Regions from separate parts of the Bacillus cereus group sp. BfR-BA-01383 genome, predicted to be linked through region 3. Evidence: riboswitches for the same ligand, from Rfam matches in the RefSeq annotation. Region 3 holds a riboswitch; each other region holds the start of a gene.

Region 1 (6,096 bases), on a different contig from region 3:
CTTACCCTCATTCTAATTAACTTAAACCCTGGTGATTTAATTCAAATTGTACTTGTTGAAGTAATTGGTACAGTAGACATTCGTTCTGCAGCTTTAACGGTTGCACAAATTCATTAATAAAAAAACAATGCTAGCCAATTAACATTTAATTTTTCTTATACATGCCAAAATATATTTTTATAGATTTGACACACATTTAAATCGGACAAGCATATGCTATTTTATGAGGCCCCCACTCATAGAAAACTATCTTTCTAATCTAAGAGCACGCATACATGTGTGCTCTTAGATTGTTTACAATGAATATTAATTTTCTCAATTCACTAATGGAAAAGCATTAATAAGAATATCTGTATATTTATCGAATATAGTTTTAAATTCTTATAAAACTATATAATTTTGGAGTTGGTTAATACGTTACAAAAAACTGACCATGTAATTATTATGGTCCCTCCACTTTCAAAAGTGTTTGTTACATTTTTCTCATCATCAGGAGAACCTATTTCATCACAAGTTTTGTCTAATACATCTCCATACCCTATATCAATGTATGCACTTAATGAACTTGAAAGTGAATTATTTGAAGTCGAGTTAAAACCAATACCACTTCATTTAAACCACGAATAATGGAAGTCACTTTACTACTCACATAAGAAACTAAGGTAGTAGTCTTTTTAAAATCACTATTTTATTAAATTCCACATATACAATCGCTTGTCCATTTCGCTTTGCTCTATCATTGCATTTACTATTAGTAACACGAATTTTTCAGAGGTGAATTATATTGGACAAGTTTTTATCCTCCGCTGCATTAAATCCAGGTTCAATCGGACCTACACTCCCACCTATGCAACCTTTTCAATTTCCAACAGGTCCCAACAGGTACTACTGGTTCAACTGGTTCAACTGGTAACACTGGACCGACGGGTATTACAGGACCTACTGGCGATACTGGGCGCCTACCGGAATCACGGGATCGACTGGGCCAGGCCATTTCAAGCTATAAAAAACGATATTGATCAAGTTATACCTATCCTTACCGACGTAATTGTTACCTTTGAAATCGAATCATTTGATTTTGCAAATGAATACAACAATGTTAATAACCTTAATTTTTCCATATAATTCTTACTTCCTTTCTTCATTTGTCTTGATCATCAAAAAACTATAAAAAAAGGTATTGTCTATACCTATGTATAGCAATACCTCTACTCTTTATCCAATTACATCTTTTACATCAGTATTCACTGGCCACTTTTCTAATGTATAAGCCATATCCCAAAATGAATATTCATATTGACTACTAATAATAAAATGCTGTTTCATACGATTACGATCTGCCTCTGTTACTGTCTCAGCTATAGCATCTAACCGAGCGATCTGTTCCTCAACTAACGTGCGGAACCAATCAGATCCATAAGCAGAAATCCATTCTTGATAAATTGGCTCTTCAGGTTGACACACTTTTAAACGTTCACCAATTTCATAATATAACCAGTAGCAAGGTAAAATAGCTGCAATAATATCCCCTAAATGCCCTTCATACGCAGCACGGTACATATGTGAAGTATACGCATATGCAGTTGGCGCAGGGATAAAATGATCTTTTTCTTCTTTTGTAATCCCTAGCTTTTTGGCAAAATTCTCATGTAATGATAATTCCGCCTCATACGTATTTTGAGCATGGTGCGCCATACGGGCAGTCGTTTCTAATTCAAGAGCTTTTGCAGCTCCTAAAGTTTGTACTCTAGCAAAATGACTCAAATAATATGAATCTTGAAGCACATAATAGCGAAAACTAGCTAAATCTAACGTTCCTTCGCCAAGTTTTTTTACAAAAGGGTGATTAAAACTAGCTTCCCAAATTGAATCTACTTCTTTGCGTAATGATTGTGAAAAAGTCATTTAAATCCCTCCAATAATTTATAAAACATAAATATTTATCCCATTTATTAAAGCTGTAAAATAAAAAAACTTTCTTTACAGGCGTAAAGAAAGTGAAATAGACATTATAAATATCTTGATTACATATTATCAGTCTTTCCCACTTCCCTACGCTGGCATTAACCAGATCAGGTACTAAGAGTCTCAAAAATACATTTGATCTCAGCCTATAAAAGGCCCCCCTAGTGGATAAATATTTAGTTGTCGTATTGTAATTATCATAGCATACTTCGCGGAACTATCAAAAGTTTTAATTGCACAATTATTTTAAAAACCTTCTTCTTTCCTTACTTTTAATGAAGTTTCAATTATCATATCTAATAGTTTACTATAATTAATCCCCGCAGCCTCTGCACTTTTTGGTAATAAACTTGATTTCGTCATCCCTGGTAATGTATTAATCTCCATTACATATGGAATTCCGTCCTTCACCATCATATCAACCCTTGCATAAACACTACATTTTAATGCTTTATAACAAGCCAGTGACGCTTTATTTACACGTTCCTGTATTTCAGCTGGAAGTTCTATAACTTCTTCAATTGTACTAACATCATCATATTTTGCATTGTAGTCAAAAAACTCGGCTGCATGTCGAATTGAAATAATCGGTAACTGTTGCCCATCAAAAATGGAACATGTAATCTCTTCGCCTTTTATATACTTCTCAATTACTACTTCTGAATCCCATTCAAATACAGTTTCCAGCATTGTAATTAATTCATTTTTATCCTTGACGATCTTTACTCCAACACTCGAGCCGCCAGAGTTAGGTTTTACCACTAACGGAAATCCTAACTTCTCTAACTCTTCAAGATTTAGATCCTCCATTTTTGTAAGTTCAATCCAATCGGGTGTTTCTACTCCTTCATAGCGCAAAATCTTTTTTGAAAGATTTTTATCCATACATATACCGCTAGATAACATATTGCTACCGCTATAAGGAATACCTAAACTCTCAAGCGTTCCTTGAACTGTACCATCTTCTCCGTATTTTCCATGTAATGCGAGTAGCGCAAAATCAATGTCTTTCGCTTTTTCAATTAAATCCATTTTTTCATTTAACGTAATTGGAACTATTTCATACTTACTTTTATCTAAATGTGCAATCATTTCATTCCCAGTCATAATTGAAACTTGTTTTTCAGAGGATACTCCTCCCATAATAACGCCAATTCTCATTTTCTCAACTCCAAATTTCATTTTTTAGTGTATCACCAATTATTTGAATCCCGCTAACTATTTCCTTTTCTTTCAAACGTGAAAAGCCTAATCGGAAGGTATTCGCTCCCCCACCATCAGAATAAAAAACATCTCCAGGAGAAAACGTTACGCCTTTCTCATAACACTTTTGTAAAAGTGTGCGGGCATTAATTATTTCTTCTAACTCTATAAATAAATGAAGTCCACCATCTCCAGTCATTCTTTTAAACGGAATGTACTGATTACATGCCTCAACAGCTAACTCATATTTTTTCTTATAAACAGATCTTGCTTTTTTTAAATATTTTTCAAAATACCCTTCATGTAAATATTGATACAGAACAGCTTGATCTAACGTAGAAGTATGAATCGTTCTTGCTCTTTTTACACTTTCTAAATAATGTATCAGTTCTTTATCTGAAATGATCCAACCTACTCGTAAACCAGGGAAAAGTACCTTTGAAAAGCTACTAATATAAATTACATTATTACCAGCCCCAGCAAAAGTTAATAATGGTGCTAAATGTGAGCCTGAATAACGTAATTCTTCATTAAACCCATCTTCAATAATCGGAATCTTATATTTTGAAAATAATCTCATCAGTTCCGTTCTTTTCTCCGAACTCGTAACTATACCGGTTGGATTATGATAAGAAGGAATTAAATAAGCAAAATCAAAATCCTTTTCACGTAAACTTTTTTCTACTTCATTCGTATCAATACCATCCTCATTCATATTAATCCCATGAACTTCAAGTCCATGCAAGCGAAAAAGCTTCAGTGCAGCATGGTGAGTTGGATTCTCACAAATAACACGCCCTGATTTCTTCGATAAAGAAGATAGTACAATATCTAACCCTTCTGTAAATCCATTTGTAATTAAAATATCTTTGTTCGAAATATCTACACCTTTCATTTCCATGTAATGAAGTAGATAATTCATTAAAGGTCGATAACCTTTTGCATATCCGTAATTCAATACGATATCTCCTTCAATGGACATACGAGTAAGAAAAGCTCTTTTGAAATTTTCAACATCAAATAGCTTTTCGTCCGGGGCTATACTATTAAAAACAATCATTCCTTTTTCCCAGCGAACTCCATGTTTCATTAAATCTAATTCATCCGCTAATGCGGTAACTGTATTAAGTCTATTTTTCCAATCTATTTCAACAGACGAGGTGTTACTTATATCCACCTTCGCAACAAAATTTCCTTTTCCTTTAACTGCATAAATGAGCCCTTCTTGTTCTAAATCCGCATAAGCAGAGAGTACTGTATTTCTGCTCACTGATAATAATTCGCTCAGTTCCCTTGTTGATGGGATTTTTTGGTTCCCTAACAAATGCCCTTTCATAATCATCTTTTTCAAATAATCCTTTAATTGAATATAAACGGGACGATCTTTTACAACTTTAAAATCCTTAAACAATTCCTTACCCCCTGCAATTATTTTTGCATATTTATTTCATTCTCAAAAGGTCCACTACATATGTATTTTCTATAATGGGCGGTACGGTCTTACAAATCTTTTCGGTATAAGTTAATTACATCTTTTAAAGCTGCTGCTGCAGCTCCGCGTGGATTAGATGCTCCACCAATTGTAGTAACTTGCCCCATCGTATCTGTAAAAAACGTTATTCCCTTTTCTGTCCCATTTACTTTTGCAAGTGGGTGTTCCTGTTCTATTTCATAAGGTTCAACATTAAGGTTCACATTTCCATCCTTATCTTTATACGCTGATGCAATTAATTTAATAAACTTATTTTGTTCCTTAGCATTTCGTATTTGTTGTTTTGTAACGTTTTCGATTCCTTTTACATGTATATCTGTAAGCGTATTCTCTACTCTCATTAAACTGTTTGTCAAAAGTAACAATTTACATGCACTATCGGAACCACTTATATCTAATGTTGGGTTCGTCTCAGCAATCCCTTTATTTTGCGCTTCTTGTAAAGCCTCTTCAAATGTCATATCTGCTTCATACATTTTTGTAAGAATATAATTAGTCGTCCCGTTTAAAACTCCTTCTATTTTTTCAATATTGCAACCAGCTAAACTAAATTGTCCAATATCTAATGTCGGTAGTGCCGCGGCAGTTGCACCACTATATCGAATTCGTACATTAGCCTGCTTTGCTGCTTCCTTTATTTCTCTCCAGTTTGTAACGAGTGCTCCTTTTGAAATTGCAACTATATCCATATTTTTCTTAATTGCTTGTTTTATATATTGTTTCCCTGGATTTCCATCTTTAAGATTTGTAACAGTTGATTCTACCAATACAGAACCACTTATGTTATTTGTTGCACGTTCTTTCGGATGATGCTCTATATATTTTTCAATCGCAGCAGTACCGTCACCATACATCAATAAATGATGAATAGACAAACCTTCCTCATTATGTATTGCAATATTTCTACCTAATACACCACTTACAACTAAATCTATTCCATATGTTTCATTTATATATAAATATTTTTCATGTAATAATTTAATAAACTCTTTTCCTACTGTCCCATATCCTGACAATACAACTTGAATCTTCATAATATCCCCCCATATTTTTCTACCAAATCCCTCTTCCAATATAATATAAAGCGCCCTCGAATTCCATCGAGAGCGCTTTATCATTATCTATTTCGGTATACGTGGTGATGTTTTTTTGTTGATAAATATTATTTCAGACAAGGTGTTCCTTTATAGAGCGTACTTGAAATGCTACAAAAAGTCCGTAAAGAAAAGGAAGTTCAAAATAGTTCACTTCAAAATTCGAATACGATTTAAGAAGCTAGTGAAACTCTGCTAGATGAAGTAATGTTATCTATGTTTGTCTTAGTTTTCACTGCATCAAGAAATGCTTTGTTTGCTGGAATTTCATAATTTGCAACCCAATTAACCCGTTGTTCTTTCGTTGATTTGATATTTTATAAATACTCTCCGCATCTTTGG
Region 2 (6,096 bases), on a different contig from region 3:
ACGTGTTGATGAGGATGATACGCTCCTTGGTTTTGAACTTGGAGCAGATGATTATGTAACGAAGCCGTATAGTCCGCCAATTTTATTAGCAAGAGCGAAACGATTGTTAGAAAGTAGAAAAGTAACAAAGCAACTTTTAGAGAATGAAGATGATACGCTATCAATTCACGGTATTCACGTCCATTTTCCGTCACGCACCGTTACAGTAGATAAGGCAGACATTAATTTAACACATACAGAATTTGAAATATTAGCGTATTTCATGAAAAATCAAGGGATTGTTTTAACACGGGAGCAACTCATTTCAAGAATTTGGGGATATGAATTTGTTGGTGATGATCGAACGGTTAATAGCCATATTCGTAATTTACGAAATAAATTAGGAGAGAAAGCAAAGTACATTACAACTGTAGTACGGACAGGTTATAAATTTGAGGGGAATGTATGAGGAAAGGAATTGTACTCAAATTATTTACTCTTACAACAGCATTATGCATGCTCATTTTAGCGACGATATTTATTGGACAAACGATATTTTTCAAGCAATATTATGCGAATCGAAAAGTAGAAGATATTAAAGTGAATTTAAATGCCTTTGAGAAGAATTATTTAAATTATACAGGAAATGCAGAAGAAATTCAGAACTTGGAGCAAGATTTTTTAAGGGAAAATAATACGTGGATTACGACATTAGATCAGAATGGGAATTTAAAATATGCAGAGGATTTTTATTTTGAGATAACGATAGACCGTAGGCAACAGAAGAGCTTTGGACAACAAATATTCAAGATGCCCTTATACAACCTCATCAATATAGAGGAGATTGATAATAAAGCAGTAGATCAGTTTTTAGGACAAGAAATTTATTTTTCTGGAGTGAAAAAAGAAGATAGTTTTATTCCATTCTCTTTCTCGTTAGTTAAGCAGAATTTAAGCGGATCTAATAAACCGTTAGAAAAAGCATTTAATGAGAAAATGAGTAAATTAAATGAGGAGAAAAAGAAAGCAGCTGAGGAGCAAGTTACTAAGGAAAAGAAGCCGGTCGTTCAGGAACAAGCTGCCCAAGAATCAGGTATTTATATAGGAGGGCGTGTTACGAAAGTACAGTTTCCTGATGTAAAAGGCCTCGTAAATCCAATTTATAAAAACACTTTATTTTTGGATAGTATAAAGGAATTTCAAACGGATTTATTACTAAAAGAGAGTAATAAAATACAATATTCAACACAAACAATGGATTATGAAAAAAATGATATAAAATATAAATTATTAATGAAACCGATAAAAGAAAAAGACGGATCAGTGACATATATATGCAATGGCATCTTTGCAACCAGTCGATGAAGCTGTACAAATGGTGCAAGATTATTACATCTACATCATTGCATTTGTAGTCATTCTCATTTTCCTAGCTTCGTTCTATTACTCAAAACAAATTGCCAAACCGTTATTAAAAATAAATGATACAACGAAAAAAATAGCTCATCTAGATTTCACAGAAAAAATACCGATTACTTCAAAAGATGAAATTGGGGATTTATCGAAAAATATTAATGTGCTATCGAATAAACTCCATTCGCATATTGGACAGCTGGAACAAGATATTGAAAAGGAAAGAAAGCTAGAAAAGACGCGGAAAGAATTTATTTCTGGTGTTTCACATGAATTAAAAACACCGCTAAGTATTATGAAAAGCTGTATTTCTATTTTAAAAGATGGGGTAGCTGAACATAAAAAAGAGTACTATTTTCAAGCGATGGAACGAGAAGTAGACAAAATGGATATGTTAATTTTGGATATGCTTGAGTTAGCTAAATTTGAGTCAGGTACATATAAAATGAAAAAGGATTCATTTTATATTGATACAGTAATTGAAGATATATGTGAACATCTTTCTGTGGAAATAGAGAAAAAAGAACTGCGTGTTCATAAAAATATACGTTCATTTGAAGTGATTGCAAATCAAAATCGGATTGAACAAGTCATCGTGAACTTTATTACGAATGCAATACGATATACACCAAATAAAGAGGACATTATTATTTCTACAATAGAGCAAGAGGATCGTATAAAAGTGTGTATTGAAAATAAAGGTACTCACATCGAAGAAGAGCAATTAGATAAGATTTGGAATCGTTTTTACCGTGTGGATGCAGCTCGTCAGCGTTCGCAAGGTGGAACGGGGCTTGGGCTTGCAATTTCAAAGAATATTTTAGAATTGCACGATGCTGAATATGGGGTAAAGAATACAGAAGATGGTGTATTATTTTATTTTTATTTACCGAAAAAAGCGTAGACAATATATGTTACGCTTTTTTAATTTAATTTCATATTATCTTTACCTAATCTTTATTTTTAAACAGTATACTTTGAATAGAAAATGAGGTTATGTAAGGAGTAGATTAGCCGTGAATAGCAATTTACTAGGTGTGATCGTATTTATTTTCTTTTGTGCATTTATTGTATTTTTAATTGATATTACGATATGAAAAAAGAGCGCTAATTAAGCGCTCTTTTTGTTTGAATTTAGTTGATAAGCACCGATGCTTTTGAATAAGCGTGGTGAAGTTGTAAATAAAAGAATTAGTAATACAGTACATAGTATGAAAGAACCGATCATAGTACTGCCGTTTACAATTAATGAATATAGCACAGCTGATTGACCTTTCGGTGCATATTGCCCCCAGAAAATAATACCGGCGATAAAGTGACAGAAGTAGCGAGCTAGACTACCGATAAATGTAGCAAGGATAATATAGGAAATTGTTTTCTTTCTTTCACCGTTAATTAAGCTCTGCTGAATTTGCTTATAAAAGAGTCCAGCAAATCCGATAAAGGCAAAGGCAATGAAGTACTCAATGAATGCTTGAATAGGTGTTAAAATGTAAGCATCACCTACAACAATTTGTAATAGTCCCCAAATTAAGCCTCCTAAGAAAGCCATTTTGAAGCCCCAGCGGTATGCGATAATAAAAATAGGAATCATTGCAAATGAAATGGAACCACCTGTTGGAAGTTTAAGTGATAATGGTAAAATGTCGATAATCATGGCGAAGGCTGCAAGAATAGCAGATTCGATCATCGCTTGTAAATTGGTGTTACGCATGTTGTCTCCCCCTAAATCCAAGTTGCACAAAAAAGAACATTATCATAGGAGGATACGAAATACGTAAATAAAAAAGAGGTATGTATTTCGGACGTTTGCACAATCCCTGCGTTAGCATTAACTAACAGGTTCAAAGGGTCGGAACGAAAATGTTCCCTCTCAGCGGTAAGGCTCCCCCTGTGATAACGAGATTCTTTATTTGCTATTGTTTATTGTAAGCGAAATGGATGAGAATGGCAAATGAAGCTTGTATGACAATAAGTGAAATATAATTGTATTGAAATGTTAATAAATATGAAGCAAAAAGATATAGTCCAAGTGAAATAGAGTATGATATAATTGTTTGAAAATAATTATCATTCTCTTCTGAGGGGGAAGGTTATGAGCTTAGTAGATATTAAAATTGGTGAGAAAGTGTTAGTAAAAAGTATTCAGTCGTTAGATCATTTATTAAAGAGAAGACTAGCTGCTTTCGGCCTTGCGGAAGGAAGCGAGCTTCGCATAAAACAGAAAGCGATGTTTAAAGGTCCTTGTACATTGGAGTGTCGCGGACAGTTAATTAGTATTCGTCATTGTGACGCGAAAATGATAAAGGTGGAATTAGCGTGAATAAGGTTGCTTTGCTAGGAAATCCGAATACAGGGAAAACATCATTATTTAATGCACTTACTGGTTCTTATGAGTATGTAGGAAACTGGAGCGGTGTAACAGTAGAAAAAAAGGTTGGTAAATTAAAAGATAAGCAAGGAACATTAATTGATTTACCAGGCGTTTATGATTTAAATCCAGTTTCACGTGATGAAGGTGTCGTTACAAACTTTCTACTAACAGACGAATTTCATCATATGTTAAATATAGTGGATTCTTCGCAATTTGAGCGAAATATGCATTTAACGTTGCAATTACTTGAATTTGGTAAGCCAGTTTCAATTGGTTTAAATATGGTTGATGTGGCAAAGCAAAGAGGAATTGTTATTGATGTAAAACGATTATCAGAAATATTAGGTGTAACAGTCGTCCCTGTCATCGCAAGAACCGGAAAAGGCTGTGAAGAATTACTTACTACTCTTCATGAAGAGAAACAAAAAGAGAAAAAGCCATTCATTATTTCATATGGTGTACAAATGGATGAGGGGATCGGCGAGGTAATTTCTCTTTTAGAGACAGCAAATTATGAGCATCCAAGATGGTTAGCCCTTCAATTTCTAAGCAATAACGAAGTAGTAGAAAAAGAAATGAAAGCACTGCCAATTTATAAGGAACTTGTAGCCGTTCGATCTCGCTTAGAAGGAAAACTTGATTGTACGTTGGAGGAGCATATTTACAAGACTCGTGAAGCGTATATTGAAAAGTTAAAAACAAATGTTATGAAGCATGAGAAAGAAGGGAAAATTCCTTTTTCGGAAAAAATTGATAGGTTAATTACACATAAAATTTTAGGACTTCCAATCTTTTTAGCAGTTATGTTTTTTATTTTTCAGGTTACGTTTACGTGGATTGGGACACCGTTATCTGATATGTTAGATGGTTTTTTTGGTGGGCAGCTTACAGATTGGGTAACAGCTGGACTCACAACTGTTGGAGCTTCTGATTTTATTCAAGCGCTCGTTACAGAAGGTATTATTGCCGGTGTTGGTGCAGTATTAGTATTCGTGCCACAAATCTTTGCACTATTCTTTTTCATTTCATTATTAGAAGACTCAGGATATATGGCGCGCATTGCAGTTGTTATGGACCGTATTATGGAGTACTTTGGCTTGAACGGGAAAGCATTCATTCCAATGATTATTGGTTTTGGATGTAATGTGCCAGGTATTATGGCAGCGAGAACGATTGAACAGGAAAAAGAGCGTTTACTTACAATCCTTGTAACACCGTTTATGTCTTGTTCAGCACGTTTACCTGTATATGCATTATTTGCGGGAGTGTTCTTCCCTCATAGTCAGGCGACTGTTGTGTTTTCTTTATATGTTGCAGGTATTGTTCTTGCATTACTCGTTACAAAAATTATGTCTCTTACTATTTTAAAAGCGGAAAAATCTATTTTCGTAATTGAATTACCTCCTTACCGTGTGCCGCAAGCGAAAACGTTATGGCTGAGCACGTGGGAGAAAGGTAAAGGATTTGTTCGTAAAGCAGGTACATTCATCTTCGGTGGTTCTGTTGTCATTTGGTTATTAAACTATGCAGGTCCATCAGGATTTGGTGTTGATATGGGAGACAGTTTCTTAGCGATGATTGGTGGTTTTATCGCGCCACTATTCGCACCGCTCGGCTTTGGAACGTGGCAAGCTGGGGCATCCCTTTTAACAGGATTTTTGGCAAAAGAAGTTGTCGTTTCAACGATGGCGATTATTTATGCGGTTAAAGAAGATGTGCTAGGAAATGTAATGGGGGCACATTATACTGCTTTATCAGCGTACGCATTTATGTTCTTTGTTTTATTATATGTTCCGTGCTTAGCGACAGTAGCTGTTATTAGACGCGAAACAGGATCGGTGAAATGGACAATTTTCTCTGTCGTTTATCCATTAGTTGTTGCTTATGTATTAACGTTTATTATATACCAAGTTGGGTCCTTACTCGGATTCTAGAAGGAGATGTATTAAGGTGATGGTCAATATTATAATTGGAGCTATCATTTTTGGTTATGCAACATATACGCTAGTGAATTTTGTAAAGAGAAGTAAAAAAGGAAAATGCGCAGCATGTTCTTTAAATAAATCATGTCAGTCACAAACTTGTAGTCCGGATATGGAGCAAATTGCTCATAAATAAAAAAAAGCTTTGCGAATTTCGCAAAGCTTTTTTGTTTTACTTTTTAATTTTTACAAGTTGAGAAGCTTGTTTGTTGCTTCTGGAATTAGTGTATAAGAAATACGGAAACGTAACTATCGAGTTAGCTTTCACTAAAGTAAGTTAATTTCACAGAGAAATAATGAGGATATATTAGGAATACAATATTGTATCTAGAATGTCATATTATATTG
Region 3 (6,096 bases):
GTAATTATTTACGGGCTTCACAACGCAGGATTAACAGCGGCACTTGTAAATTGGCTCGAGCCAGTTGTAAGTCAGCATCTACTCTATGCTAGCTTTGCAATGGGCGGACTCGTTTCCCTCCTCTCTAACGTCTTCAATAACCACCCTGCACTTATGATTGGTACAATCACATTAACAGAAATGGGACTAGATCCAGTCACATTAAAAACGATCTACCTTGCAAACATTATTGGTAGTGACATCGGTTCACTATTATTACCAATCGGTACGCTAGCTTCCCTCATTTGGATGTATATTCTGAAACAAAACAAAATTAAAGTGAAATGGAAAGATTATTTAAGCGTATCTCTCATCGTTATTCCTCTCACAACCGTCGTCACATTATTCCTCTTATACTATTGGGTACACTTATTCTTCGCCTTATAAAAAATAGAAGCCCCTTTTGCTACCGTCTTAGCAAAAGGGGCTTCTTCTATAATTAAGTTAGGTACTACAATGTGATCAATCAAGTAAAGAGGTGTAACGTGTTATTGGTATAAATGACTACCAGTGTCTTTAAATTCTTTCGCTTTCGCTTTCATACCTTTTTCAATTGCTTCTGTCGTTTCTAAATCATTTTCTTTCGCATATTCACGAATATCATGTGAAATTCTCATACTACAAAACTTCGGTCCACACATCGAACAGAAATGAGCTGTTTTCGCTCCTTCTGCTGGCAACGTTTCATCGTGATACTCCATCGCGCGCTCAGGATCTAAAGATAAATTAAATTGATCGCGCCAACGGAATTCAAAGCGTGCTTTTGAAAGTGCATCATCACGCTGATGGGCCGTTTTATGCCCTTTCGCAAGATCAGCTGCGTGCGCAGCGATTTTGTACGTAATAACACCTTCGCGAACATCATCTTTATTCGGTAAACCTAAATGTTCTTTCGGCGTTACATAACAAAGCATCGCCGTTCCAAACCATCCGATCATCGCAGCCCCAATCGCTGATGTAATATGGTCATATCCTGGTGCAATATCTGTCGTTAACGGCCCAAGTGTGTAGAACGGCGCGCCCTGACAAATATCAAGTTCTTTCTCCATATTTTCTTTAATTAAATGCATCGGTACATGCCCAGGTCCTTCAATCATAACTTGCACATCATGTTTCCAAGCAATTTTCGTTAATTCACCAAGTGTCTCAAGCTCTGAAAACTGCGCTTCATCATTTGCATCTGCAATGGAACCTGGACGTAATCCATCTCCAAGAGAGAACGAAACATCGTACTGCTTCATAATTTCACAAATCTCTTCAAAATGAGTATATAGGAAGTTTTCTTTATGATGGAATAAACACCATTGTGCCATAATTGAACCACCACGAGAAACGATACCTGTCGTACGCTTTGCAGTAATTGGAATGTAACGAAGTAATACACCAGCGTGAATCGTAAAGTAATCCACGCCTTGCTCCGCTTGCTCAATTAACGTGTCACGATACACTTCCCACGTTAAATCCTCTGCTATTCCATTTACCTTTTCAAGCGCTTGATAAATCGGCACTGTTCCAACTGGTACCGGAGCATTACGAATAATCCACTCACGCGTCGTATGAATATTTTTACCTGTAGATAAATCCATAATCGTATCTGCACCCCAGCGAGTCGCCCACGTCATCTTCTCTACTTCTTCTGCAATAGAAGAAGAGACAGCTGAGTTTCCGATATTCGCATTTACCTTCACATGGAAATTACGCCCGATAATCATCGGTTCTGCTTCCGGATGGTTAATATTCGCTGGCAAAATTGCACGACCTTCTGCAATCTCCTTACGAACAAACTCAGGCTCTACTCCTTCACGAATCGCAACATATTCCATCTCAGACGTAATAATACCATTACGCGCATAATGCATTTGCGTTACATTGGCACCTTGCTTCGCTCTAAGCGGCTGGCGATCCATTTGCGGGAAAACAGGTGTATGTTTCGAAGCCACTTTCACACCATCATCCTCTGGTTTCACTTCGCGCCCTTCGTATGCCTCTACATCCTCGCGCTCCATGATCCAAGAATGACGCGGCGTTGGAATCCCCTTTTCCAACTCCACTTTATACGCAGGATCTGTATAAGGACCGCTCGTATCATACACACGAATCGGCTTGTTTGGAACACCATTTGTATCGCTTTGTTCAATCTCACGCATCGGCACTTTCATACCCGCGCGTGGTCCATCCACATACACTTTCTTACTTCCTGGTAAACTCGACTTCAATTCAATTTGCTCAGCTGAAACAGATTGTTTCATCACCTTTGTTACCCCCCTGTTCGTGACAAGGACGAGATATGGCCAGCGCATGCCAAAATAAAAAGAGCCAGGTCCATAAAAAAATAAGGACCTGGCTCATAAAAGGCATCATTATGTAAAGCCGTTAACTTCCCTACGCTGGTACGAGCCAGATCAGGTCCAAAGGGTTAAGAAGTTCACGCGCTTCTCTCTCAGCCTACGCATACGTTAGGCACCCCTAGTTTATCACTGATTTAATTTTCAATACTTTCCCATCATACACGATAATCTGAAAAATGCAAAGGTTATTTCTTTTGTTGTTTACGGAATCATCCAAGTTAAATAATAAGCCTGTACATATGTCATAATCCCCACAATAATTACGAAGAATAAACTATGCTTCACTGTAAAGCGGAACAGATCTGATTCTTTCCCAGCAAGACCAACCGCCGCACAAGCGATTGCAATCGATTGCGGAGAAATCATTTTACCTGTTACACCGCCCGTTGTATTTGCTGCAACGAGAAGCACTTCAGATACACCGACTTGCTGCGCTGTAATTGCTTGTAAATTTGAGAATAGTGCGTTCGCTGACGTATCTGATCCTGTTAAGAATACGCCAATCCAACCTAGGAACGGTGAGAAGAACGGGAATAATCCGCCAGTTCCTGCTAGTGCTAATGCTAATGTAGAAGATAAACCAGAATAGTTTGCGATAAACGCAAATCCTAACACAAATCCGATTGATAGAATTGGCATCTTAAGTTCGTTTAACGTTTCTTTAAATGTGACTACTGCATCTTTCGCACTCATTTTCAAAATAAAGATAGAAATGATACAAGCAATTAAAATTGCTGTTCCCGTTGCTGATAATACGTCAAACTTCAAAATTGCCTCGTAAGGCGTCGGTTGATTTACAATCGGCTCTGCTTTCATTACTAAATTGTGTAAACCTGGGACTTCAAACTTAAATACAAGACTCTCTAATGCGCCGCCTGGAGCGAATAATGCTTTAAAGAAACTTTGGCTCCAAATGACTACCATCACAGTTAAAATAATAAACGGAGACCACGCTTTTACTACTTTTCCTACTGTTAGTTTCGGCATAGATGTTGATGTCGTTGTCGTTGCCGCGGCTACTTCACTATCCGCTTGTTTAGATTGATAAATCTCTTTCGGCTGCCAAACTTTTAAGAATAGCGACAAACTTACTAAACTTACAAGCGCTGACGTAATATCAGGAAGTTCTGGTCCTAAAAATGTCGCTGTAATGAACTGTGTAATTGCAAATGAGCTACCTGCTACAAATAACGCAGGCCATGTTTGTCTTACTCCTTTAAATCCATCCATTAAAAATACGATAAAGAACGGAACAAATAATGATAAGAATGGCAATTGATGTCCAGCCATTTGTCCAATTTTATGCGGATCAATACCTGTTACTTGTCCAGCAACCGTAATTGGAATGCCCATCGCTCCGAACGCTACCGGTGCAGTATTTGCGATTAAACAAAGACCTGCTGCATATAAAGGATTTAAGCCAAGACCTGCAAGAAGCGCTGCCGTGATTGCTACTGGTGCACCAAACCCTGCTGCCCCTTCCAAAAATGCGCCAAATGAAAAACCGATTAAAATAACGAGTAAACGATGATCGTTCGTAATTGATAATACTGACGCACGAATCACATCGAATTGACCTGTTCTCACAGAAATTTTATATAAAAATACCGACATAATGATAATCCAAGCAATTGGCCATAATCCGTATAAAAAACCGTATCCGGTCGCTGCCATTGCCATTGTGAATGGCATTTTATACGCGAATAACGCCACCAAAATTGTAAGTACAACTGTAATAAATCCTGCCACATACCCCTTCATGCGGAATACTGCTAAAGCTAAGAAAAAAAAGATGATTGGAATAAGTGCGACTGCTGCCGAAATCCAAATGTTACCGAACGGATCGTAAACTTGTGTCCATGTGTTCATTGTTCTCTCCCCCTAAAGAATCCCCTTTTAAATAGATATAACCTTATCAATAGACTATCAGGTCATCATACCTTTAAGTCTAAAAATAAAAACGCTCCGGAAAACGTTTTCAATAACTTCTTTTATACTTTATCATAACAATTTTTATTTAAAAAGATTTTTTTGAAAATTTCATTATTTAATGTAGAAATCTTACAAAAACGTCACGTTCTTGTAATGTTCATCGATAGGAAGCTTGCCAACATTATTGCATAATGAATGTATAACAACGGAAATTATTCATGAGGTGATACATATGAACGGAAACAAAATATTAGCTGCTTTATCATACTTTAGTGTACTATTCGCACCTATCTTATTCCCTATTATCGTATGGATTGTGGGCGATTCTGAAACAAAACCACATGCAAAACGTGCTCTATGGACACATATCATTCCAAGCATCGCTTCATTTATTGGATTAGTTATTCTAGGAATTATGGGCATCGGATCTGATCAACCAGACGTAACACTTGGAATTGGAGCAATCATCGTCTTATGTATTTGCGGAATCATTAGCTTATACTACTTCATTTGGAATATCGTAAAAGGTATTAAAGTACTGAAAGCTTAATTTTAAACAAACGTTTAATTAAAAAGGACACTTGCAAATTGCAAGTGTCCTTTATCCCGTAAACGCCCGATTGGTGTGGGCTAATAATCCGTAGGGGATGCCCCCCACTGATTAAAGTTTCACTTTATCTTCTGCGTTTTTTCTTTTTTCTCATCATTTTCTTTCGGCGCGTATTCACTTTATCCGCTATAATGTGGAGCGTACTTGCCACAACAATTCCCATTACGAACGTTACAATTTCAACCTCATGTTCCTTCGCAATTTCTATTAAATTCCCATCAAATGCTATTACATTTAATAGGAATAAAAATGGAGAAAATACGATTAACATGTATGCGATACGAATCACATCACCAAGTATAACCGTATGTGTAAAAAAGGAACGATGCGGCATCATCCTTTTATATGGATACCAAAATATACGCAGGAATCCCCATTTATTATACGCATTACTGTACGTATCTAAATCAGGTGTTAAAAATGAAGTACCTACTAAAAAGCCAATTGCAAAAGTTAATAAAAAATCAAAATTTGTTAATCCATACGAAAAAAGCAGAAACAAAACAACCGGAAGGGATATTAAGTTTATTTTCGTATGCGTTCTTCCTGATGGCATAATGCACTTCCTCGCTTACGTTCGCCCTGTCATCCTATGACAGTTCTCACCTATTGATCTAATTTCTGATCGATAAATGATGTGTCTATATCCGAACTAAACCATTCTGCCAATTTCACTCGCGCCTTATCTTTCACCTCTTCATTGACGTATAACGACACCTGTATTAACGCGGCCGTTAGCGCCCCTAAATCATCCGTATAACCAATTCCAGCAACGAAATCTGGGATAGCATCTATCGGTGTGATAAAATAAACAAGTGCTCCAATTACAATAATTTTCACTCGTTTTGGAACATCAGGTCTTTGTAAAACGTAAAACAATAATAAACTGGCATAAATAACCGACTGCCCCGCTTGCTTTGCAACATGTTTTACTTTCTTCCAAAACGCTTCAACTGAAAATTTTTGTTCCATGTGAAAGCCTCCCTATTTTTAAAAGAAATAAGCTACAATATGTTATCAGTAAAAGTTCATCAAAATTACACATAATCTATCAATGAATTTTTATTGTAACAAACAAACCAAAAAAGAACAAGTGTTCGTTAATTTTCACACACTTTCCTTCATATAATAGGTTTCTAGACAACCACTTACCCATCTTCATTTCTT
Region 4 (6,096 bases), on a different contig from region 3:
TTTGCTCTGGCCATAACAACATCTGGCTGATAATATAGACCAACTGTCACTTTCCCTGCTGCAGCTAACGTTAATGGATCAGTCGGATTAGAAGGGAATTTAATATTTACCTTTACTCCTTCTTCTTTAAAGTAGCCTTTTTCAATTGCGGCATAAATAAAGCTATGCACCGCATTTGGATACCAATCAAGCATGACCGTTATTTCTTTCTCTTTTTTACTCTTATCTGATGCTGAATTACTTGAGCACCCTGCAATCATTGCAACTAATAATGTAAACACAAAGATGCGTTTTAAAAATTTCATGAATGCTTCCTCCAACTAATGAATTTCTTCTCTAACATAGAAATAAGTATGACGAAAAAAATAGCTAATAATGATAGCAATACAATTGGTGCAAATACACCCGCACCATCTAACTGGGTCATCATCCTTTTACTGAAATATCCAAGCCCAGCTTGTGCACCGAGCCATTCTCCAATTGCTGCCCCAATCACACTAAGCGGAACTGCAATTTTTAATGCTGAGAAAAAGTACGGAAGAGCAGAGGGCAACTTTAGCTTAAGAAAAACATCTTTTTTCGTTGCCCCATATGTAACTAAGAGCTCCTCCCACTCTTTCTTCGTACTACGCAGTCCATCATACGTATTGACTGCAATAGGGAAAAACGTAATTAAAACGGTAACAACAACCTTACTCCAGATTGTGTATCCAAACCATAAAACGAAGAGCGGGGCAAGCGCAGTAATTGGAATCGTTTGTGAGGCAACTAATAATGGATAAAATGCTCTTTCCATCCATGTACTCGCATTCATTAACATTGCTAGCCCTACGCCTAATACGACAGAAATAACAACACCTATTAAAACGACGTATAATGTTGCCGGTAAATGAACCGTAAATAATATATCTTTTAGTTTCCATATCTTCATTACAATTGCAGACGGTGACGGTAAAATGTACATCTCATCTACAATTCTTGCTCCGATTTCCCACATAACGAGTAAAATACTAGAAAGGGTAATGGCAGGAACTAATTCTTTCAATCGGTTCATCATACAAGTACCTGCCTTTGTAACATACTAAGAATCTCATCTTTCAGCGCTAACACGTCCGGTTTATATAAATCCTTTCGTGTTCGATTATGATCAAGCGGCACAATCCGCTCAGTCAATGTCGTTATCGGCTGCTTCTCCACTACTAAAATTCGATTCGAAAGGAAGAGCGCTTCTTCAACATCATGAGTGATAAATAAAATTGTTTTTTCCCACTCTTTCCATTGTTCAAACAACCATTCTTGCAAAGATGCCTTCGTTAAAGCATCCAATGCGCTAAACGGTTCATCTAACAATAATATCTCCCCGCCTGTTAATAAAGTTCGGATAAAAGATACGCGTTGTCTCATACCACCAGATAAATCTTTCGGATATTTTTTCTCGTACCCTTGTAAACCAAATTTATGTAACAGTTCTTTCGCTTTTACTTGCGCTTCTTTCTTCTGCACACCTTGGCACTCTAGCGGTAAAGCCGCATTCTCAATAATCGTCCTCCACGGCAAGAGCATATCTTTTTGGGGCATATACCCTACAGGATGACTCTTTGTTTCTGTCAGCTCTATCTGTCCAGTACTTGCCTCTTCTAAGCCCGTAATAAGGCGAAATAAAGTGCTTTTCCCGCAACCACTTGGTCCGATAATACTTACAAATTCTTTCTCTTGTATAGAAGCATTTAATTCATTGATGATTGGTTTCTCATCATAATGAAAAGAAACATTATGAAACTGTAGTATGTTCTTGCTCCTCAAAACCCCACATCTCCTTACGATAAGCCATATCCCAGAATAAATATTCAAATCGGCTGGAATATAAGAAAATCTCCTCTAATCGGTCTAGCTCTTTCTCTGGTTTTCCAACTGCCATTTCATTTAATAAATCTATTAACCAAATACAAAGGTTACCGTATTCTTCAGAACTATATCCTTGAATCCACTCTCCAAAGAACTCATGATCTCTCGCTCCAGGAATATCATTTAAACGCTTTCCAATCTCCCAATAACTCCACATACACGGAAGAAGTGCCGCTATTAATTCTGCAAGTGTGCCATTTTGAGATACAGACATCATGTAATTTGTATAGGCTAAATTTTTAGCAGATGGTTTCGCAGATTCCATCTCTTGTGCAGAAATACCAAGTCTTTTTGCATATTGTTTATGAATCGTCATTTCACCATTTAATATTCCATCAATTTGTTCAGCAAACTTTCCCATTACTTGTGGATTCGTTGCTTTTACAACACCAATCGCATATAGCTTTGCATAATCTAACAAATATAAATAATCTTGAATAATATAGTACTGGAATTTGTCTTTTTCCAACGTACCATCCCCCATACCTACTACAAACGGATGATTATGACTCATCTCCCAAACAGGTTGCACAGTTTCTAATAATCTATCGCAAAACTTCATTTCTATTTCCCCTTTCAATATGTGTATCTAAATAAAAAACCACTTCTCTATATAAGAAGTGGTTACAGCAAATAAAAGGATAATTTATTCGTTGTTCCACTTCCCTTCGCTAGTATTACCTAGATCAGGTCTGTAAGGGTTAAGGATTATTCCTCTCTCAGCACATCAAGCACCCCTAGTGGTTTCAATATGAAATTTTCAAATAAAAAAGCCCCGTTTCTATACGCAAAGAAACGGGGACTCATTGTTAGTGTCCGAAGTGCTTCCCTACGCTAGCATAATCTAGATCAGGTAATAAAAAGGATCAAAGGCTTACGGCCCACTCTCAGCTGGCAACACCAGCTCTCCTAGCAAACTATAAAATTATCACTGTCAGTATAACACCGTAATAAGACATCATCAACTGTTTTAATTTTCTTAATTGTCAATGAAATAATTGAACTATACAATAATTATATTCCATTTTAGAAAATAACATCCTAATGAATTGGATAAAAAGGAATCATTATACTCAAAAAATTTATTTTTATATTGATTTCATATTACATTTATGTGAATACACCCCCTATATTATATATTTATACTATAATAAAATTACAACTATACAACTAGAGGAGGTCTCTATTATATGAATATGAAAGCTACTGCTCTAACAGCAACTACTGTCGCAATTGCTTCTTTACTACCTTCTATGGGAGAAACAAATATACAAAAAGCAAATGCTGAACAATTATCTAATGTTAAAACTGGATATGTCAAAGTCGATCAAGCAGCTTTACATAAAGAAGACAATACAAATAGCACATCTATTGATAAAATCCGCTTTAATACGAAAGTGAATATACTTGAAACAACGAATGATTGGTATAAAGTATCTGTTAATAATAAAGTAGGTTACGTACAAAAAGATGCTATTCTACTAAAAAACAAACTTCAATCTAATAATCAATACATCGTCAATGCTAATGCATTAAACCTTCGCTCTGAACCTAATTTAGAATCTTCAATTTTAGATGTATTACCAAATGGTAAGTTTGTTACCATTCAAGGAGAGCAAGGTGACTGGTATAAGATTTTACATAATGGTCAAACAGGTTATGTACAAAAAGCATTCATATCTAATGGCTCACAGCCTTTAGTAAAAGGAATTACAGTTCAAAATAATACGAAGTACACAGTTGCAACACCAAAACTTAATGTACGTAGTAATGCTAGTACAAGTAGTACTCTACTTGGTTCATTACAAAATGGTACACAAGTGCAAGTAGTAGAAACTGTAGGAACTTGGTATAAAATTCGTTTTGGTACAGGATACGGATATGTGGCAAAACACTATGTAGTACAAAATCAAAATCAACCGCAATCACAAGCTAAAACAACTCAATCTTCAGCAATTCCAGCAGTTTTCAAATTCCCTACTCAAGGAAGAGTTAGCTCAACCTTTGATATGCGTTGGGAACAAATGCATTATGGTATAGATATTGCAGCACAAGGTAACGTCTCTATTCAAGCTGCTGCTGCAGGTAAAGTTGTGAAATCTTATTATTCAGCTAGTTACGGTAATGTCGTCTTCATCGCCCATCAAATAAACGGGAAATTATATACAACCGTTTATGCTCATATGAAAGATCGTACTGTACAAGCTGGGGATCAAGTACAAACTGGGCAATTAGTAGGTCATATGGGAAACACAGGTCATTCATACGGACAACATCTCCATTTTGAATTACATAATGGGGAATGGAATTTTGAAAAAACTAATGCAGTAAATCCACTGCCATATTTAGTTAGGTAAATTGTATGCCACGCAATATACCTCTCTTAATTGAATACTTAGCCTTTTTAGGTTTAATCTGTTGTTTAATCATTTATAATACGAACACAGTATTTTTATCTATTATCATTGCTTTTGTTGCTTTAGAAATTATGATGGAATCATTTCAAGTGCAACTAAAACAAAAAATTGCCCATATTTATAATGCTATTTTTCTATTAAGTGCCCTTATAACAAATGTTATTAGTAATGGCTTTTATTTATCTACTGTACTTCCTGTATTCTTTATGGCTATTTTATTATTCATAGCTAGATACATTAATGTCCCTAATAACAAAAAACTTGAACAAGAAGCTTAGAAAGAGGAGACACTGTGTACCAATATTTCAAAGATAATCCAATGAAATATATATTGAATTTATATAAAAAAATGAATACTTTTTTTGGTATACAAGGAAGTTATACTGCACAACTTCTCCTTTATGGAATGTTATTTCTTATCTTAGTTACTTTCTCCTTGTTTTACTAACAAAAAAGGATCTCACATAAACTTGAGATCCTTTTTAATTTATATTAATTTTTTATATGAAAAATTACTGTTTATCCACAAGCATATTTTTCATAAATAAAACTAAGATTATATTTTTTCTCTAAGCTCATTCTTTGTTCATCGTCGCACCAATAAAAAAGAATATCATGAATCGTTGCATAACGCTTATTTTTAAGAAATAGTTTAAAGAATGATGGTAAACAATCATGTAATTGTATAAATATATAATTGCGTAGTATTTCTTCCTTGTATTCAATGCCCTTACAAATATACAGTAATTCTTCACAATAATATGCATGCTGTGGAACTTGGATCATTTCGAAAAATGGTACATAAGAAAGTAACTTTCCGATAAAATGACCATAACGATCCATTACCCCTATCGTCATATGTTCCATCATTTCTTTCATTACATATAAATAATCATCTACATGCGTTGTCTTTAATGGGTCTAATCGATCTGAAATTTGAGAAAGTACAGCTCTTTGACAAGCTAAAACTACTTGACTCGGTCCATAATATGATAGAAAGTCTGTACACTTGCGATACTTTCGTAATAAGTCATGTGTATATAAATCATACACAAAAGTATTACAATACATCGCTAGACTCATCATATCACTATTTAACTGCTCTTTTGACAGTAGCTTTGCTCTCTTACACATATAAAAGAACGTAAATTCCAATACTTCTTTATGGGATAATAAATGTTTACAATCTTTTATACATTTTTCATTAAATTTAACTCTATCCCAAATTTCTACATCCTTATCTGTTAATTCACCAATACGATATTTAATAATTAAGTAGTTCAAAGCAACCGCTTGCGTCAAAAGATCCCATTTTTCATATTCCAATGAAGTTTGGACAAATTCATCTAGCCCTTGCGCTATCATAAAAGTGTTTGCCTCTTCGTACCAACCAATCTCTTGGCATAAACGAAGGATACGTACTAAAGTTGGAATTTCATCTTTATGAAACTGCGGTAAATTCTTTACTTTATTCATACCATATACGATAAATGCCGCTACATTTTCTTCTTTATAAAATTCTTTTTCTTTCCACACTAATATAGTTCGCTCTTTCCCTTCACCTTTCGGGTGACAAGGTACAAGCAAAGAAAATAATGCAGCGAAATTATTTGGTTCTATATATGTATCTGTAACCAAATTCCAATTTGGATCGCCCTGTACAGCCCTCATATAATTCCCCTTCCCTTTTTATCCCGCTATTTGCGGTCAGTAAGACTCCCACCTCAAAATTCAGCGAATGCGCGGAAGTTAGATCGGAGATAAAACTGCCCGT

The links. Region 3 has a riboswitch for thiamine pyrophosphate ahead of thiC (phosphomethylpyrimidine synthase ThiC). Riboswitches for the same ligand answer to the same signal wherever they lie in the genome.
Positions count from the first base shown of each region.
Region 1: linked by a shared signal. The riboswitch ahead of tenA (thiaminase II) and the one ahead of thiC (phosphomethylpyrimidine synthase ThiC) in region 3 are both predicted to bind thiamine pyrophosphate.
Region 2: linked by a shared signal. The riboswitch ahead of thiT (energy-coupled thiamine transporter ThiT) and the one ahead of thiC (phosphomethylpyrimidine synthase ThiC) in region 3 are both predicted to bind thiamine pyrophosphate.
Region 4: linked by a shared signal. The riboswitch ahead of tenA (thiaminase II) and the one ahead of thiC (phosphomethylpyrimidine synthase ThiC) in region 3 are both predicted to bind thiamine pyrophosphate.

Region 1 is NZ_JAKUFP010000022.1:62,733-68,828, reverse strand. Features, by position in the region: partial or broken gene MR065_RS27480 (exosporium leader peptide-containing protein) at 785-988, shown strand; gene tenA (thiaminase II) at 1,216-1,905, opposite strand; TPP riboswitch at 2,033-2,138, opposite strand; gene MR065_RS18835 (D-alanine--D-alanine ligase) at 2,212-3,126, opposite strand; gene pdxR (MocR-like pyridoxine biosynthesis transcription factor PdxR) at 3,131-4,579, opposite strand; gene MR065_RS18825 (homoserine dehydrogenase) at 4,669-5,694, opposite strand; partial or broken gene MR065_RS18820 (DUF3914 domain-containing protein) at 5,854-5,931, shown strand; partial or broken gene MR065_RS18815 (GNAT family N-acetyltransferase) at 5,964-6,096, opposite strand, start outside.
Region 2 is NZ_JAKUFP010000002.1:51,401-57,496, forward strand. Features, by position in the region: gene MR065_RS02455 (response regulator transcription factor) at 1-448, shown strand, start outside; partial or broken gene MR065_RS02460 (sensor histidine kinase) at 445-2,296, shown strand; gene thiT (energy-coupled thiamine transporter ThiT) at 2,504-3,127, opposite strand; TPP riboswitch at 3,192-3,294, opposite strand; gene MR065_RS02470 (FeoA family protein) at 3,488-3,715, shown strand; gene feoB (ferrous iron transport protein B) at 3,712-5,700, shown strand; gene MR065_RS02480 (FeoB-associated Cys-rich membrane protein) at 5,717-5,884, shown strand.
Region 3 is NZ_JAKUFP010000036.1:22,945-29,040, reverse strand. Features, by position in the region: gene MR065_RS22825 (arsenic transporter) at 1-426, shown strand, start outside; gene thiC (phosphomethylpyrimidine synthase ThiC) at 528-2,288, opposite strand; TPP riboswitch at 2,402-2,517, opposite strand; gene lldP (L-lactate permease) at 2,589-4,256, opposite strand; gene MR065_RS22810 (magnetosome magnetite crystal formation protein family) at 4,552-4,869, shown strand; gene MR065_RS22805 (metal-binding protein) at 4,994-5,485, opposite strand; gene MR065_RS22800 (YkvA family protein) at 5,536-5,901, opposite strand.
Region 4 is NZ_JAKUFP010000050.1:12,697-18,792, forward strand. Features, by position in the region: gene MR065_RS25170 (ABC transporter substrate-binding protein) at 1-305, opposite strand, end outside; gene MR065_RS25175 (ABC transporter permease) at 302-1,054, opposite strand; gene MR065_RS25180 (ABC transporter ATP-binding protein) at 1,054-1,803, opposite strand; gene tenA (thiaminase II) at 1,772-2,467, opposite strand; TPP riboswitch at 2,552-2,654, opposite strand; TPP riboswitch at 2,715-2,826, opposite strand; gene MR065_RS25190 (SH3 domain-containing protein) at 3,096-4,262, shown strand; gene MR065_RS25195 (hypothetical protein) at 4,268-4,600, shown strand; gene MR065_RS25200 (DUF3965 domain-containing protein) at 4,842-5,993, opposite strand.